Regions from separate parts of the Rahnella variigena genome, predicted to be linked through region 3. Evidence: predicted binding sites of a transcription regulator. Region 3 holds the regulator's gene; each other region holds the start of a gene.

Region 1 (4,645 bases), 800 kb from region 3:
GCGCCAGTAGCTCAAAAAGCTCAGGCTGCCAAAAAACACGTGAAACATGCTAAGAAAGCTGCCCCGGTAGCTCAGAAAGCCCAGGCTGCTAAAAAACAAGTAAAACATGCCAAGAAAGCTGCTCCGGTAGCTCAGAAAGCCCAGGCTGCTAAAAAACACGTAAAACATGCCAAGAAAGCTGCTCCGGTAGCTCAGAAAGCCCAGGCTGCTAAAAAACACGTGAAACATGCTAAGAAAGCTGCTCCGGCTGCAAAAGCAACGCCAGCAGCATAAGAAGTAACGAAGAAGTCTTCGTGAGTATTTCTGCTCACTCTTATCAAGACTGTTAATTTAACACCCGGTTCGCCGGGTGTTTTTTTCTCCGGTTTTTATTCTGAGGTACTGACAGATGACACTGCGCCGCTACCAGTTTGAAATCACCCTGTCATCATTGATCCTTTGTGGTCTGGTCGCCCTCTCCTTTTACTTCTGAATGCTTTTTAATTCTGAACGCTTTTACTCCTGAATGCTTAGTCATCCCGGTAAGATCCCCTCCCGACATTCTTCACTTTCCCGATATCCCTTCTTCTTTCTTTGAAACCAGAAAGCAAAAAACCGCCTTGCGGCGGCTTTGATATTTACGACTGATGTAATCAGTACAGCAAACGTGCGCGGATAGTGCCCGGAATGGCCTTCATCAGTTGCAGCGCAGTGGTCAGCGTGTTGATATCCGTTTCTGCATCAATCACCACATAACCGATTTCAGGGCTGGTTTGCAGGTACTGCGCAGCAATGTTGATACCCTGTTCCGCAAAAATCTGGTTGATGCTGGTCAGCACACCCGGACGATTTTCGTGGATATGCAGCAGACGGCTGGCTTTCTCGGTGTGTGCCGGCAGAGAAGCTTCAGGGAAGTTAACCGCTGACAGTGTTGAACCATTGTCAGAGTACTTCGCCAGTTTGCCTGCGACTTCCAGACCAATACCTTCCTGCGCTTCCATCGTCGAACCGCCGATGTGCGGCGTCAGCAATACGTTGTCGAATTCACACAGCGGAGAATTGAACGGGTCGCTGTTAGTCGCCGGTTCTTCCGGGAAGACGTCGATAGCCGCACCGGAAAGATGTTTGTTACGCAGCGCATTGCACAGCGCAGGGATGTCGATGACCGTACCGCGTGAGGCGTTGATCAGCAGTGCGCCCGGCTTCATCTGCGCCAGCTGCACTTCAGAAATCATGTCTTTGGTTCCGGCTGTTTCCGGCACATGCAGCGTGACGACGTCGCTGGTATTGAGCAATTCTTCCAGTGTGGCAATCGGCTGCGCGTTGCCCAAAGGCAGCTTGCTTTCAATGTCATAATAGAAGACGCGCATCCCCAGGCTTTCCGCCAGAATCCCCAGCTGCGTACCAATGTGGCCGTAACCGATGATACCCAGACGTTTACCGCGCGCTTCAAACGAGCCGACAGCCAGTTTGTTCCAGATACCGCGGTGCGCCTTGGCGTTAGCTTCAGGAATGCCACGCATCATCAGCAGCATTTCGCCCAGCACCATTTCGGCAACCGAACGGGTATTGGAGAACGGTGCGTTGAAGACCGGAATACCGCGACGGGTCGCCGCTTTCAGATCCACCTGATTAGTCCCGATACAGAAACACCCAACAGCCACCAGTTTTTCGGCTGCCTGGAACACTTCTTCAGTCAGCTGAGTACGCGATCGGAGTCCAACAAAGTGCGCATCACGGATCGATTCTTTCAGCGACTCCGTATCTAAAGCACCTTTGTGAAATTCAATATTGGTGTAGCCCGCGGCACGGAGTGTATCAACCGCACTTTGGTGGACGCCTTCCACTAACAAAAATTTAATCTTGTCTTTCTCAAGTGATACTTTTGCCATTTCCCGACCCTATATTTTTCTGGCTGAAATCGAACTGCTAGGTGACTGCTCACAGTCAACATAACAAAAAATCCGCCATCATCAATACAAACGATTGCCTGACAGGCAGCAGAAGGCTCACCTCGCCAGAGGGTTTTCAGCATTTCATGCTGGTTAGATTTTATGGAGCCAGACGTTCAGGAGGAGAATTTCAGGAATGTGACATAAGTCACCAAATTAAGGCTTTTGAAGAAAAGATGATTCAGCCAGAAAATTATCATCTTCATAACATTGTGTTATGACAGGAGTGTGTCTGGCTGCTTTTATCTGAGCAGCCAGATCTTCTGCTTATCGCTGGATTATTTCAGCTTAACAGTTTTAACGCCTTCAGAAGTGCCGACCAGCGCCACGTCAGCACCACGGTTAGCAAACAGGCCGACGGTCACGACACCGGCGATCCCGTTGATCTTATTTTCCAGCGCGATGGCATCTATAATGCTCAGGTTATGCACGTCGAGGATCACGTTGCCGTTGTCGGTCAGGACATTCTGACGGTACTCCGGCAGACCGCCGAGTTTCACCAGTTCACGCGCAACATAAGAGCGCGCCATCGGGATCACTTCTACCGGCAGCGGGAATTTACCCAGCACATCAACCTGCTTGGAAGCATCCACGATACAGATGAATTTTTTGGCAATCGCCGCAATGATTTTTTCGCGGGTCAGCGCTGCACCGCCGCCTTTGATCATCTGCATTGCGCCGTTGATTTCATCCGCGCCATCAACATACACATCCAGCGAGTCCACTTCATTGCTGTCGAAAACGTGGATGCCTAAGCTTTTCAGTTTTGCGGTAGAGGCGTCGGAGCTGGAAACCGCGCCTTCAATCTGGCCTTTGATGGAACCCAGTGCGTCAATGAAATGTGCGGCGGTGGATCCGGTACCGACACCGACAATGGTGCCCGGCGTGACGTAATCCAGTGCGGCCCAGCCGACTGCTTTTTTCAATTCTTCCTGCGTCATAATGGCTTCTCTGTCTGATAACACGAAAGTGGCGTGAATGCTTCGATGTAACGAATAGTGCCGGTGATTATAAAGCATGTCCCGCCAATATGGATAAACATCACCGCAGCCAGATCACACTTATTAAGTGCAATTGTGCAGCAAACACAAAGATTTTCCTCACCACAAATCCTGACAATCTGTGGCATAGTGTTCGGATAAAATTAAATCTAAGGGACAGAACTCCGATGAAACGCCCGGACTATAGAACGCTGCAGGCACTGGACGCGGTGATCCGCGAGCGCGGTTTTGAGCGCGCCGCACAGAAGCTTTGCATCACTCAATCGGCGGTCTCTCAGCGCATTAAACAACTGGAAAATTTGTTCGGCCAGCCTTTGCTGGTGCGTACCGTGCCGCCTCGTCCGACCGAGCAGGGTCAGAAATTACTGGCATTACTGCATCAGGTGGAATTGCTGGAAGAAGAGTGGCTGGGCAGTGACAGCAATAATGAAAGCAACGATACGCCGCTGCTGCTTTCACTGGCGGTGAACGCCGACAGTCTGGCGACCTGGCTGTTACCGGCGCTGAAATCGGTACTGGTCGATTCGCCTATCCGTCTGAATTTGCAGGTGGAAGATGAAACGCGCACGCAGGAACGTCTGCGTCGCGGTGAAGTGGTCGGTGCGGTGAGTATTCAGCCACAGCCGCTGCCGAGTTGTCTTGTGGATCAGCTGGGTGCCCTCGACTATTTGTTTGTCGGTTCCAGGCCCTTTGCGGATCGCTATTTCCCGAACGGCGTCACCCGCTCCGCTTTGCTGAAAGCGCCTGCAGTGGCGTTTGACCATCTGGACGATATGCATCAGGCGTTCCTGCAACAGAACTTCGATTTGTCGCCGGGCAGCGTGCCGTGCCACATCGTTAACTCGTCGGAAGCCTTTGTGCAGCTGGCCCGTCAGGGCACCACCTGCTGTATGATCCCGCATCTGCAAATCGAGAAAGAACTGGAAAGCGGCGAACTGATCGACCTGACACCCGGCCTGTTCCAGCGCCGTATGCTTTACTGGCACCGTTTTGCGCCGGAAAGCCGCATGATGCGTAAAGTCACTGACGCGCTGATCGCCCACGGTCATCAGGTGTTGCGTCAGGACTGATGAAAATATCCGGTATGGAAAGCGGTGCTTAACCGCTTTTCTCCCGGACCATTTCGATCAATGCCCGCAAAGCCGCAGGGACATGACGGTTTCCCGAGAAATAGAGAAACAAACCAGGGACAGGCGGACACCAGTCTTCCAGCACCGCGATTAAGCGCCCCTCTTTCAGCGCTATCCGCGCGTAATCTTCCGGAACATACGCAATCCCCAGGCCGTCCTCTGCGGCCTCAACCATCAGTTGTGTATTGTCCAGCGTCAGATTTCCGGGCACATCAATTGCCACTTCCTCTGCGCGTTTTTGAAATTCCCAACGATAACGTTTGCCGCTAGGCAGACGCTGCCGCAAACACTGATGACGAGCAAGGTCATCCGGCGTTTCAGGGGCCGGATACATAGCAATATAATCCGGTGATGCTACGGCCAGAAATCGTAAATCGGGGCTGAGCCGCACAGCGATCATGTCCCGTGGAACCGCTTCTCCCAGCCGGATCCCCGCATCAAAACCCTGCCCGACAATATCCACCAGCTTTCCTTCCGCCACCAGATCCAGCGTCACACCGGGATAACGCGTCATGAACTCCGGCACAATATTCCGCAACAACAGGCGGATAGCGCCTTCGCTGCCGTTAATGCGCAGTTCACC
Region 2 (4,645 bases), 710 kb from region 3:
TGACTGACATCAGCGGCGTGACGTTTTTATCCACGATAGCCATTTTGATGTGGCGTTCTTCATCGGTAATGATGCAAAAACGCGTCATTTCTGAAGCCGTACCGGCAGTAGTATTGATAGAAATCAGCGGCAACTGGGGTTTAGCAGAACGGTCAACGCCTTCGTAATCATTGATGTCGCCGCCATTAGTGGCCAGCAGCGCGATACCTTTGGCGCAGTCATGCGGTGAACCGCCGCCAAGTGAAATGACGCAATCGCAGGCATTTTTTTTCAGGATCTCCAGCCCTTCACGCACATTGCGGGTGGTTGGGTTAGGGTTTGTTCCATGATAAACGCTGCTTTGCACGTCGCTTTTTGCCAGTAATTCCTGAACCTGTTTAACCACGCCGATATCGAATAACACTTTATCCGTGACGATCAGGGCGTGGCGGAAACCATGCTGCGCGATAGCGGTAGCCGCATCATTAAGCGCGCCAGAACCAATCACGTTAACGGACGGGATAAAGAAAGTTGCAGTAGCCATAATTGTTTTCCTTGTTGTCAGCTCTTGGTAGGTACAAGGAAACCTTAATATTGTTACCGGTAACATCATTTGATCTGGCGCAAGAATACGCAGATTAACCCGGCTAATTCCCTGATCTAATGACTATGAAATGTAAGGTTATTATCTGTTGGCATAAGCCATTTCTGCTATCAGAACCGCGGGTTATCATCATTAAGTAATACTTCCTGTTACCGCTGATGAACTGTACGCGCGATATCGATTATGGCCCGTGGGCGGGCGGCGCGAACAAAGGTATAATGGCGCGGATTAAAATGACTGAGGTTGAAGTGGCAGTGACAGAATTAGCAGAAATAAATGACGATGAACGCTGGATGCAATACGCAATGACTCTGGCGCTGAAGGCGCAGGAGGAGGGCGAAGTGCCGGTGGGCGCGGTGCTGGTTTTGGACAATCAGGTGATTGGCGAAGGCTGGAACCGTTCTATCGGACATCATGATCCGACGGCGCACGCGGAAATCATGGCGTTACGTCAGGGCGGCAGCGCGGTGCAAAACTACCGCCTGCTGGATGCCATACTGTATGTCACTCTTGAGCCTTGCGTGATGTGCGCCGGCGCGATGGTCCACAGCCGGATCCGTCGGGTGGTGTATGGCGCAGCCGATGCCAAAACCGGTGCAGCGGGTTCCCTGATGGATGTTCTGCGCCATCCCGGCATGAATCATCAGGTAGAAATTACGGCGGGCGTTCTGGCTGATGCCTGTTCTGAACAGCTGAGTGCGTTCTTTCGTTTTCGCCGCAGCCAGAAAAAAGCGCTGCGGCTGGCAGAGCGCGCAGCTCAGGCCGGTGACATCACTTCTGATAATCCCAAAGAATAAGGCTGTTCAGGCCTTATTTCCCCAGCGCTTCCTGTGCATCCACCACCGGATAGCCCTGACCCAGCTGAGCCTGTAGCGCCGCTTTCTGGGCCTGCTGTTTCTCTTTTTCCATCAGATATCCCACCAGACTGAGCTGATAGCGGCGGATATTCTCCACGTAATTATACGCCTGCGTGCCGCGGGCATAACCGTAAGTCGTCCGGCTGAAGAAACGTTTCTGATTGAGCATCGGCAGCCTCTGCTTCACATCCGCCCAGCTGTCCGGATTCCCCTTTTGCTGTGCGGTCAGCTTGCGGGCGTCCAGCATATGGCCGTAACCCATGTTATAGGCCGCCAGTGCAAACCAGATCCGTTCATCCTGCGGAATAGATTCCGGCATTTTATCCATCAGATGCGACAGATATTGCGCACCGCCCCGGATACTTTGTTCGGCATCTGTCCGGTCATCGACATTTAGCCCGCCAGCCGTCGCGCGGGTCAGCATCATTACGCCACGCACACCGGTCGGTGATTTCGCCAGCGGATCCCAGTGAGATTCCTGATAGGCGATAGCGGCCAGCAAACGCCAGTCGATGTTCTGAGCATATTTTTCAAACAGCGGCTGCAAATCCGGCAGCGTTGTGTCGATGGCGTTCAGGAAAGTACGGGTATCGACATAATCGAAATCACCTACGTGCCCGAGGTATTTTTCCTCCAGTTTTTCCAGCGTACCGTCCTCTGAAATCTGACTGAAGAAATCCAGCATAGCGGCAGCAAGGCTGTCGTCATCAGGTTGTTTGCGGTAATACCAGGTGACCGGTTCGTCGTCTGTGGCATCAAAGGCCACCGCAAGGCGCGGATAGACACGCTGCATCAGGGCGATAGTGACCGAATCCCCCAGCGTATAATCGAGTTTGCCGTTTTCAACCTGTTGCAACAGGTCGCGGGGGGACAATTTATCGGTGGTGGTCCAGTTGAGGTCTGGATATTTTTGGCTGGCAGCTTCCAGCGTGGCGATATGCGCACTGCCGGCAGACACTACCAGCGAGCCTTTGATGTCGGCGAAACTTTTCGGGCGCACGGCACCCTGCCGGTAAACCAGCTGCTGCGATACGGAATAGTATTCCGGACCGGCGCGGTAGTTTTTCAGGCGCTCATTGTTGTACACCAGCCCGGAAGCCAGCATGTCGGTTTTACCATGATCAAGATCGTCGAACATGCTCTCGATGGTGGTGTGCTGAGAAATCACCAGCTTCACGCCCAGATAATCTGCGAAGCGTTTAGCCAGTTCATAATCGAAGCCCAGATTGCCTTCAGGGGAGTCCATAAAAGTCAGTGGAGAATTGAGCGTGCTGACGCGCAATTCTCCACGGGATTTTATCTGATCCAGCTGGTCACCTTCACCCCTGTGCCACGGCACGGCAGGCCACAAAGCCAGTGCCAGTAACAGGGCGGCGATCCCCATCAGAACATAATTAATTTTTAGTCGCGTCAAATAGTTATCTCGCTGCGGCGCTCTTGTTTTTTTACGCTATGCTGTGCAGTTAGTATGGTTATATCCCCAGTGCTGACGCATTTTGCTCAACAAAACGGCAGTCTGCAACTTTATTCATAATAGCCATGGTAACGGTAAGGCTATAAAGGAATATGAAGTTTCCCGACGCAAACGGTTTCGTCGGACGCCAGCTTTCTTTATAATAGCCCGCGTTTTCCCCCTGTTGCGCCCAATGAAGCACTGTGGTCAGTGTCTTCGAAGACGAGAGATCTGTGATTATGGAAATACTGCGTGGTTCGCCCGCTTTGTCGGCTTTTCGCATTAACAAATTGTTGTCTCGTTGTCAGGAAGCACATCTTCCGGTCAGCGATATCTACGCCGAATATGTACACTTTGCCGACGTCAGCGCACCGCTGAATTCGGACGAACAAACTAAGTTACAACGCCTCCTGAAATACGGTCCTTCTCTCGCTGAACACGCTCCTTCTGGTCGTTTATTGCTGGTCACCCCGCGTCCGGGCACCATTTCTCCCTGGTCTTCCAAAGCTACCGACATCGCCCACAATTGCGGTTTGTCACAGGTTCTGCGCCTTGAGCGTGGTCTGGCATTTTATGTTCAGGCACCGCAACTGACCGAAGCGCAGTGGAACGAACTGGGCGCATTGCTGCATGACCGCATGATGGAAACCGTCTTTGCACGTCTGGAAGATGCTAGCGCGCTGTTCGCGCAGCATCAGCCAGCCCCGGTGCAACATGTGGATATCCTCGGCGTTGGCCGTGGGGCACTCGAAGCCGCCAACACCAAATTAGGTCTGGCGCTGGCGCAGGATGAAATTGATTACCTGATGGAAGCCTTTACGTCGTTGGGGCGCAACCCGACAGACATCGAACTGTATATGTTCGCACAGGCCAACTCAGAACACTGCCGCCACAAAATCTTCAACGCAGACTGGATTATCGACGGCGAAACCCAGCCGAAATCCCTGTTCAAGATGATTAAAAACACCTTTGAACAGACCCCTGACCACGTGCTGTCCGCGTATAAAGATAACGCCGCCGTGATGGAAGGTTCGCAGGTCGGCCGTTTCTACGCCGATGCGAAAGACGGTCTGTACGATTTCCATCAGGAGCAGGCGCATATCCTGATGAAGGTAGAAACCCATAACCACCCGACGGCGATCTCTCCATGGCCGGGTGCGGCAACCGGTTCAGGCGGTGAAATCCGTGACGAAGGTGCAACGGGGCGCGGCGCAAAACCGAAAGCCGGTCTGGTTGGTTTCTCTGTTTCCAACCTGCGCATTCCTGGCTTTGAACAGCCGTGGGAAGAAGATTTCGGTAAGCCGGATCGTATCGTTACTGCGCTGGATATCATGACCGACGGCCCGCTGGGCGGCGCAGCGTTTAACAACGAATTTGGTCGTCCGGCGCTGCTGGGCTACTTCCGTACTTACGAAGAAAACGTCAACAGCCACAACGGCCCTGAGCTGCGCGGTTACCACAAACCGATCATGCTGGCCGGTGGTATTGGCAACATCCGCGCGGATCACGTGCAGAAAGGTGAAATCACCGTTGGCGCAAAACTGATTGTGCTGGGTGGTCCGGCGATGAATATCGGTCTGGGCGGCGGTGCGGCGTCTTCCATGGCATCGGGTCAGTCTGACGCGGATCTCGATTTTGCTTCCGTACAGCGCGATAACCCGGAAATGGAACGCCGTTGTCAGGAAGTGATCGACCGTTGCTGGCAGCTGGGCGAAGCCAACCCGATCCTGTTTATCCATGACGTCGGTGCCG
Region 3 (4,645 bases):
GCACTGTATGACACAGAACGCACTGCTGAGCTGTTCTGTGAGCTGGTGAACCGCTGGAAGCGTCTTGGCGGCTGGCCGTTGCCCCTGACTGCAGAAGAAGCGGAAGACGAAGCCGCGCAGCAGGAAAATCAGCAGTAATCCGTACGGCTGGCTGGATCCAGACATAAAAAAGAGCGACGCAATGTCGCTCTTTTTGTTTTCACCCTCCTCAAAGGACGGCGGCCTTCTTAGAATTACTCTTCAGAAGATTTGTATTTTTCAGCAGTTTCTTTAATCAGCTGCTGCAGTTCGCCGCGCTGGAACATCTCAACCACGATGTCACAACCGCCGACCAGTTCGCCATCAACCCACAACTGCGGGAAAGTTGGCCAGTTAGCAAACTTTGGCATTTCTGCGCGGATATCCGGGTTCTGCAAAATATCAACATAAGCAAAACGTTCGCCACAGGCTGAAAGCGCCTGAACAGCCTGAGCGGAAAAACCGCAGCTTGGCAGCTTTGGAGAACCTTTCATGTAAAGCAGGATCGGGTTTTCAGAAACTTGCTTCTGAATTTTTTCAATAGTTGGAGTAGTCATTTCTTGCTTCCTCAAGCCGGTACAGGCTGTCACGGTCATTACTCATCACGCGCGGCACCCAAAAACGGTGCGCAAACACAATACTTTCTATTGTAACGACGCCAGCCATCAGATAAAAACGCCATTTTTTGTGGGGTCTTTCTCAATACTGGCATTTTATTAAACAATTTTTGGCGGCTGCGCTGAACATCACATATTTAAAGATTCATCGAGAATAACATTTTTGCCGTTCGACGATAATGTCAGATTTGCCAAATCGCATTCTTTATCTCAAATATTAACCTGATGAAAAACGGTTATTTTTTTGACTAAAAATGGCGGATATTTCGACATAAAAAAAGCTATTAACTTTTTCTCACAATATGATCTAGAATCGAGTCAATTCGTGCTTTTTTGTCGGGTTCTTTTAGGCAATACTCTGACATCCCTGATGTTTAACCCAACCACTCATGGTAACGAAGCTATGCGCTTACTGTTCACGCTTTTTGTGCTGCTCTTTACCCAGCTGTTTCTTAATATGGCTCATGCGTCGCCACAGACCCGCGTCTCTGCCGATCAGCGAAAGAGTCATGTTAATTCCCTGACGCCGGAAGAAAGGCGAAAGCGAAAAACAGTGGCTGCGAAAACCAGTAAAAAAACAAAAGTCGCACCGGTGACAGAGAAAAAGACTCAGGAAAAAACATCAAAATCGAAGAAGGTCAGCAGCACCGAACTGGTCAGGCGCAAGACAACTTCTGAGAAAAGCGTTAAAACAACCCGGGCCGAAAGCAAAAAAGAAAAAACACTCAGGACAACGCGGGCCGAGAAAAAGACAGATAAAGCCACTAAATCACGAGCGCTTGCCAAAAACAGCAGTGAAAAAGTCAGCAAGAAAGAAGCGTATGGCCGACACCGTAAAGGTAAAAAATTACGCGAAGAAGACACCAAACCTATTACGCTGAGTGCGACACATAAAAAACGCTATCAGCACGCACAACAAACGGCGATGACTAAGCTGATGCACCAGGTCGGCAAACCTTATCGCTGGGGAGGAACTTCTCCGAATACCGGTTTTGATTGCAGCGGTCTGGTCTATTACGCTTATAAAGATTTGATCCGCATTAAAATGCCGCGCACGGCAAACGAGATGTACCACCTGCGCGATGCAGCGCCGGTGAAACGCGGCGAACTTGAAAGCGGTGATCTGGTGTTCTTCAGAATCAACAACCGCGGCGCAGCGGATCATGTGGGTGTTTATGTTGGCAACGGCAAATTCATTCAGTCGCCAAGAACCGGTGAAGACATCAAAATCACCTCACTGGGCGATGATTACTGGCAAGACCACTATGTTGGCGCACGTCGGGTAATGACCCCAAAAACAATCCGATAATAAACAATTCGTTAAGTCTGAAGTTTCGCTAATCAGCCATTGAATAGCACTTAACGAAGAGTTTCTGCAGGGAAGAGTATCGGCGGTAACGGTCACTGCGTAAAATTGAAAAGGGCGATTCCTGTGAAAGGTATCGCCCTTTTTTGTTGCGTCTCACTACTGTCTTAGTGCCAGATTAGTTCATCACTGCCGTGAAGCTGAAAGCGATAATCATGAGCAAAGCGCATACCGTGGTGATCAACGATAATTTCAGGTTGCTGTCCATCAAACCCCCTTTCGGATCAAGTTGTGGCGTTTCTTTTAGCCACACTAAATGTGTGCCAACGCATTTTCGCATAATTCACTTTTAAAATCTTCTGCTGAATGAAAATGTGAACATGACAATTTTACTTCCACTTTCATGCATTATAAGAGAAAATTGTCGGTTAACACGCCTGTGTGCCGGTCGATTTCACCCGAGAGCATTTCACGCCTCATTCTGAAGAATCCACCCAATGATTACACTGCCCTTTTAGATGTCCGCAGTGTAATCAGCGCAAGCAAACGATTAACATAATGCTAACGTGCTGAAGCACGGAAGTTCAGGAGTCATTCTTTACATGGCAACGATTAAAGATGTCGCAAAGCGCGCTGGCGTTTCCACTACAACCGTGTCGCACGTCATCAATAAAACACGTTTCGTCGCCGAAGAAACCAGGGAAGCGGTGCTGCTTGCCATTAAAGAGCTACATTATTCGCCGAGTGCCGTAGCCCGTAGTCTTAAAGTGAATAACACCAAGACGATTGGTCTGCTGGCAACCTCCAGTGAAGCGCCCTATTTCGCCGAGGTGATTGAAGCCGTCGAGAACAGCTGCTTCTCCAAAGGCTATACGCTGATCTTGTGTAACTCGCACAATAATCTGGAAAAACAACAGGCCTATCTGCAAATGCTGGCGCAAAAACGCGTCGATGGTCTGCTGGTCATGTGCGCGGAATACCCTGATGAATTACTTAATATGCTTGAAGAGTATCGTTCGATTCCGATGGTGGTCATGGACTGGGGCGAAGCGCGCAAAAACTTCACCGACAGCATTATCGACAATGCTTTCGAAGGCGGATATATGGCCGGACGCTATCTGATCGAACGCGGGCATCGTGATATTGGCGTGATCCCGGGACAACTGGCGCGTAACACCGGCGGCGGTCGTTTCCAGGGTTTTGTCAAAGCGCTGACGGAAGCCAATATCCCGCTTCGCGAAGAATGGGTGGTTCAGGGCGATTTCGAGCCGGAGTCAGGTTATCAGGCGATGCATAAGATTCTGATGCAGAAACAACGCCCCACCGCCGTCTTCTGCGGGGGTGATGTCATGGCGATGGGCGCAATTTGCGCCGCTGATGAACTCGGATTGCGCGTCCCGCAAGATATTTCGGTGATTGGTTACGATAACGTGCGTAATGCGCGGTACTTCTCTCCGGCACTGACGACCGTCCATCAGCCGAAAGAACGGTTGGGTGAGATGGCCTTTACTATGTTGCTCGACCGCATCGTCAGCAAACGTGAAGAATCACAGACCATCGAGGTGCATCCGAAACTGGTTGAGCGTCGTTCGGTGGCCGATGGCCCGTACCGTGACTATCGCCGTTAATGTTTGCCTTTAATCTTTTATAACGCCTGCTTTTGCAGGCGTTTTATTTCTCAGTCCCGCAACCATTCACGGTTCATCGTTTCTGTATCACCCATATATTCCAGCAACCACGCCAGTGAAGGTGACGGATTACTCTGGTCCCACGTCAGGCAACACGGGCTGTCAGGGAAGGTATTCTCCAGCGCCAGAACCTGCAATGTCTGCTGCTCAATGCGATGGCTCACGCGATGTACCGGCATCATTCCCACACATAAACCTTCACTCAGACATTCAAGCGCGCAGGTCCAGTCCGGCACAACCAGACGCCGCTGGTTATCGAGTGTCCAGGTATCACGCTTGGGCAACGTCCGCGAGGTATCTTCAAGACACAATGCGGGATAAGGCCTGAGCTGGTCATCACTGAGCGCACCCGGTAACTGCGCCAGCGGATGCTGCGGGCTGACCACGCAGTGCCAGTCCATAAACCCCATGTCGCGAAAACTGAAACGACCACCAACCGGTATCGCCCGCGTCGCACCGATTGCCACATCAGCACGTCCGTCAACCAGTGCGTCCCACACACCATTAAACACTTCGGAATGAATAATCAGTTCCGTATCAGGAAAATGACGATAGAAATCCAGCACCAGACGCCGGGTTCTTGCCGGTTTAACAATTCTGTCGACAGCAATACGTAACTCGCCCCGCCAGCCGTTGGCAACCTGCTGACACTGGCGTCGTGTAGCTATCATTTTTTTTATCAGAACCCGCGCTTCATCAACGAAAACTTTGCCCGCTGGCGTTAAAACGACGTCGCGGTGTCGACGTTCAAACAAGGGCACCGCCAGCCATTGTTCGAGCTGACGAACGGTATAGCTGATGGCAGAAGGCACCCGATGTAGATCCTGTGCCGCCGCACTGAAGCTTCCGGTTCTTGCCACCGCATCAACGACTTCCAGAGCGTATTCTGACCACATATTTTAGCCTTCAATATTTTTGATAGCAGAGTGCAAATATTAACGTTTCACAACGCTGTTATCAAAGCGTTAAAATCTGCCTCCGAACAGATCCCTGCATCAAATCATCTGCAATAAATA
Region 4 (4,645 bases), 1.5 Mb from region 3:
CTGATGGCTGCCGGATACCGTGTGGGTGTTTACAGTTCCCCGCATCTGGTGCGTTATACCGAGCGTGTGCGTATTCAGGGCGAAGAGTTGCCGGAATCTGCGCACTGCGAATCTTTTGCGGTACTCGAAGCCGGGCGGGGCGATATTTCTCTGACCTATTTCGAATACGGCACATTGTCGGCATTGCATCTGTTTAAACAGGCTAAGCTGGATGTGGTTATCCTGGAAGTCGGTCTGGGCGGACGTCTGGATGCGACCAATATTGTTGATGCCAGCGTGTCTGTTGTCACCAGTATTGCCCTCGATCACACTGACTGGCTGGGTTCTGACCGTGAAAGCATTGGTCGCGAAAAGGCCGGAATTTTCCGTGCTGGTAAACCTGCTGTAGTCGGTGAGCCGGATATGCCTCAATCTATTGCTGACGTCGCACAGGAAAAACAGTCTGATTTATACCGCCGCGGTGTGAACTGGCATTTTTCTGCTGATGCAGGATGCTGGCGCTGGGCGGCACTCGACGCCGGTAAAGAAGTGAATATTCTGGATGCTTTGCCGTTGCCTAATGTGCCGCTGGCGAATGCGGCCAGCGCGCTGGCAGCACTGCATTATTCCGGTCTGAATGTTCCTGAAGCCGCACTCCGCAGCGGCTTACAGCGCGCCGCGCTGCCGGGGCGTTTCCAGACGGTGAGTGAGTCGCCACGACTCATACTGGATGTCGCACACAACCCGCATGCCGCAGCTTATCTGGCCGGACGCCTGGCTGAACAGCCACGTAATGGCGGCAAGGTACGCGCCGTCGTCGGAATGTTGAAAGACAAAGATATTGCCGGTACGCTGGCTTGTCTGTCGCCTCAGGTCGATGAATGGTATTGCGCACCGCTGGAAGGCCCGCGCGGTGCCAGCGTTGCCGAACTGACGGTACATTTACCTCAGGCACGCCCATTTGATGATGTGGAGTCTGCCTGGAGACAGGCTATGCAGGAGGCGGCTCCTCAGGATATTGTGATTGTCTGCGGCTCGTTTCATACCGTAGCTCACGTAATGGATGCTATAGACACGGGGAAAACCAGTGGCAAGTAAGTTTCAAAATCGTCTGGTCGGGACCATTATTCTGGTGGCGCTGGGCGTCATCATTCTGCCCGGTTTACTCGACGGCAAGAAAAAGCATTACGAAGACGAATTTGCGTCGATTCCCCTGGTGCCAAAACCGGGTGATGTTGAGGAACAGGATTCGGTGCCTCCGGTCACGCAATCGCTGCCTGCTCAGCCACCGGAAGGGGCAGATCAGTCCATGACGGGCGGGCAGAATACTGACAGTTCTGCCAACAACACCAACGCCGCCAATCATGGCAATGTGGCACCGGGTAATACCACGGTGGAATCGCAGCCGCCGGTCACCACGATGCCTGAACAGAAAAAACCGGTGCAGACGGCTCCGGTCAAACCTGTACAGCAGAAGCCGAAAACGATTGAGCCTAAGCCGATGGTGGAAGCAAAACCGACGGTGAAACCTAAACCTGTTGAACAGCCGAAGCCGGTTGAGCAGCCTAAAGCGGTTGCCGAGCAGCCAAAACCTGTTGAGCAACCTAAACCTGCGGCGGAAGAGAAAGCACCGGCAGGGCAGTCGTATGTTGTGCAGTTGGGTGCGCTGAAGAACGCCGCGAAAGCCAATGAGATTGTGGCCAATCTGCGGTTGTCTGGTTTCCGTGCTTACACAGTGCCTGCAACACCGGTACAGGGGCAGATCACGCGCCTGTATGTGGGGCCTGATGCATCGAAGCAGAAACTTGAAGCGTCACTTCCGCAATTGCAACAGCTGAGCGGATTAGGCGGGCAGGTTCGGGCATACAGCGCTCACTGACCCTGCGCACTTGAAGCCGCAGCTGTGTTCGCTGCAATCGAGGACCCGAATCACTGACTAATGTCAGCTCATCGGGATCCTCTCATTTGCTGCCTTGCTGCAACTCCAATTGCCTGGGTCTGATAATGATAAATACCACGGAGGGCACAAGCGATTTGTGCCCTTTTTCTATAAGATCCTCTGGTTGGGTTTTTATAGGTTTATGCTGCGATTGAGGTTTTTTTAATCGCTATTATTAATTTGTCTGGCCGGCAGATTTCCCCTACGCAAACGTTTTCTTTTTCTGTTAGAATTCGCCGCGAACTGGATGCCGGGGTAGACGTGACTGGATTAGACACTGGAATAGTTAATGGTCTGGATTGATTACGTCATTATTGCGGTTATCGGATTTTCTGCTTTAGTCAGTTTGATCCGTGGTTTTGTTCGCGAGGCTTTATCGCTGGTAACCTGGGCTTGCGCCTTCTTTGTTGCCAGCCATTATTACCCTTATCTCGCCATCTACTTCACGCGTTTCGAAGATGAGTTAGTTCGAAACGGGATCGCAATTGCCATCTTGTTCATCGCGACGTTGATCGTAGGTGCAATTGTCAACTATGTGATCAGTTCACTGGTGGAAAAAACCGGGTTGTCCGGCACTGACAGGGTGTTAGGTGTGTGCTTCGGCGCACTGCGCGGGGTGTTAATCGTCTCTGCGATGCTGTTCTTCCTGGATACCTTCACCAGTTTTTCACAAAGTGAAGACTGGAAACAATCCCAGTTGATCCCACAATTCAGTTATATCATCAGGTGGTTCTTTGACTACCTGCAGAGCACGTCGAGTTTCTTGCCAAAACATATTTAGTTCTGGCAGCGCTGAAGAGGAAAAGACAACATGTGCGGTATTGTCGGTATCGCCGGTTTCATGCCGGTAAACCAGTCGATTTATGACGCGTTAACGGTGTTACAACACCGTGGGCAGGATGCCGCAGGCATCGTCACCATTGATGCCAATAATAACTTCCGTTTACGGAAAGCGAATGGCCTGGTGAAGGATGTTTTCGAAGCCCGCCATATGCAACGCTTACAGGGCAACATGGGTATTGGCCATGTGCGCTACCCAACGGCTGGCAGTTCCAGCGCTTCAGAAGCTCAACCTTTTTACGTCAACTCTCCGTTCGGCATCACCCTTGCGCATAACGGTAACCTGACCAATGCTCACGAATTGCGAAGCAACCTGTTCGAAGGCCAGCGCCGCCATGTGAACACCACTTCCGATTCTGAAATTCTGCTCAATATCCTGGCGAGTGAACTGGATCGTTTCCAGCATTACCCGCTGGAAGCCGATAACATTTTCGCTGCGGTTGCCGCGGTGAATTTGAAAATCCGTGGCGCTTACGCCTGTGTGGCGATGATCATCGGTCACGGCATGCTGGCGTTCCGTGACCCGCACGGTATCCGTCCGCTGGTTATCGGTAAGCGCACGCTGGAAGGTGGCCGTAATGAGTACATGGTGGCATCTGAAAGTGTGGCACTCGATACATTAGGTTTTGAGTTCCTGCGTGACGTTGCGCCAGGCGAAGCGGTGTACATCACCGAAAAAGGCCAGCTCTACACCCGCATGTGTGCTGAAAATCCTCAGTACAATCCGTGCCTGTTCGAGTATGTGTATTTCGCGCGTCCTGACTCCTTCATCGACAAGATTTCCGTCTACAGCGCCCGTGTTCGTATGGGTGAAAAGCTGGGCGCGAAAATTGCCCGTGAATGGGAAGATTTGGATATCGACGTGGTCATTCCTATCCCGGAAACCTCCTGCGATATCGCGCTGGAAATCGCCCGTATCCTGAATAAACCGTATCGCCAGGGTTTTGTGAAAAACCGCTACGTGGGCCGTACCTTTATCATGCCGGGTCAGCAGGAACGTCGTAAATCGGTACGCCGTAAACTGAATGCCAACCGTGCTGAATTCCGCGATAAAAACGTGCTGCTGGTGGATGACTCCATCGTGCGCGGCACCACCTCTCAGCAGATTGTTGAGATGGCGCGTGAAGCGGGTGCGAGACGTGTTTATCTGGCGTCAGCGGCGCCGGAAATTCGTTTCCCGAACGTCTACGGTATTGATATGCCAAGTGCCAATGAACTGATTGCGCATGGCCGTGAAGTCAGCGAAATCAATCAGATGATTGGTGCTGATGCGTTGATTTTCCAGGATCTGAGCGACCTGATCGCCGCAGTGAAAGAAGACAATACCGACATCGAGAAATTTGAATGTTCAGTCTTCGACGGTGTTTACGTCACTAAAGACGTTGACCAGAACTATCTGGAATACCTCGAAGCCCTGCGTAACGACGATGCTCAGGCATTGCGTGGTCAGCAGGAAGCTGAAAACCTTGAGATGCACAACGAAGGCTGATTAGCCGGTTGCTGACATCCGCATAAACGCGTCCCTCCGGTGAACAACCGGGCGGGCGCGTTTTTTTATGTCTGGATTTATGTCAGTATTGGCAGCATCAGGTCTGGTAACATTTTCTAAGGCAGTGTTCATGAAACGACTTATCGTCGGTATTTCCGGCGCCAGCGGCGCAATTTATGGTGTCAGGCTTTTGCAGGTATTGCAGAGCGTGCCTGATATCGAAACTCATCTGGTGATGAGCAATGCCGCCCGCCAGACGCTGACCCTGGAAACGGATCTGACGCTGCGTGATGTTCAGGCACTGGCGGATGTGGTGCATGATTCACGTGATATCGCTGCCAGCATTTCTTCCGGCTCTTTTAAGACGGCAGGAATGGTGATTTTACCCTGCTCGATCA

Evidence for each region. Region 3 encodes PurR, which represses purine synthesis genes. Its sites were predicted from a motif close to CANGCAAACGTTTGCNTG; they were not measured.
Region 1: the regulator PurR is predicted to act here: its motif matches at 1,955-1,972, upstream of serA (phosphoglycerate dehydrogenase).
Region 2: the regulator PurR is predicted to act here: its motif matches at 3,019-3,036, upstream of purL (phosphoribosylformylglycinamidine synthase).
Region 4: the regulator PurR is predicted to act here: its motif matches at 2,122-2,139, upstream of cvpA (colicin V production protein).

The regions. Positions count from the first base shown of each region.
Region 1 covers NZ_NSDJ01000001.1:1,749,340-1,753,984, reverse strand. The annotation lists gene asr (acid resistance repetitive basic protein Asr) at 1-273, shown strand, start outside; gene ydgU (small membrane protein YdgU) at 389-472, shown strand; gene serA (phosphoglycerate dehydrogenase) at 633-1,871, opposite strand; gene rpiA (ribose-5-phosphate isomerase RpiA) at 2,210-2,872, opposite strand; gene CKQ54_RS07990 (LysR family transcriptional regulator ArgP) at 3,100-4,002, shown strand; gene CKQ54_RS07985 (LysR family transcriptional regulator) at 4,031-4,645, opposite strand, start outside.
Region 2 covers NZ_NSDJ01000001.1:1,834,061-1,838,705, forward strand. The annotation lists gene yiaY (L-threonine dehydrogenase) at 1-523, opposite strand, end outside; gene tadA (tRNA adenosine(34) deaminase TadA) at 817-1,380, shown strand; gene mltF (membrane-bound lytic murein transglycosylase MltF) at 1,394-2,854, opposite strand; gene purL (phosphoribosylformylglycinamidine synthase) at 3,133-4,645, shown strand, end outside.
Region 3 covers NZ_NSDJ01000001.1:2,544,634-2,549,278, reverse strand. The annotation lists gene rnt (ribonuclease T) at 1-138, shown strand, start outside; gene CKQ54_RS11935 (Grx4 family monothiol glutaredoxin) at 234-575, opposite strand; gene CKQ54_RS25990 (hypothetical protein) at 556-684, opposite strand; gene CKQ54_RS11930 (C40 family peptidase) at 1,039-1,944, shown strand; gene cydH (cytochrome bd-I oxidase subunit CydH) at 2,120-2,209, opposite strand; gene purR (HTH-type transcriptional repressor PurR) at 2,544-3,569, shown strand; gene punR (DNA-binding transcriptional activator PunR) at 3,620-4,525, opposite strand.
Region 4 covers NZ_NSDJ01000001.1:4,004,754-4,009,398, reverse strand. The annotation lists gene folC (bifunctional tetrahydrofolate synthase/dihydrofolate synthase) at 1-1,077, shown strand, start outside; gene dedD (cell division protein DedD) at 1,067-1,858, shown strand; gene cvpA (colicin V production protein) at 2,208-2,699, shown strand; gene purF (amidophosphoribosyltransferase) at 2,730-4,247, shown strand; gene CKQ54_RS18300 (UbiX family flavin prenyltransferase) at 4,378-4,645, shown strand, end outside.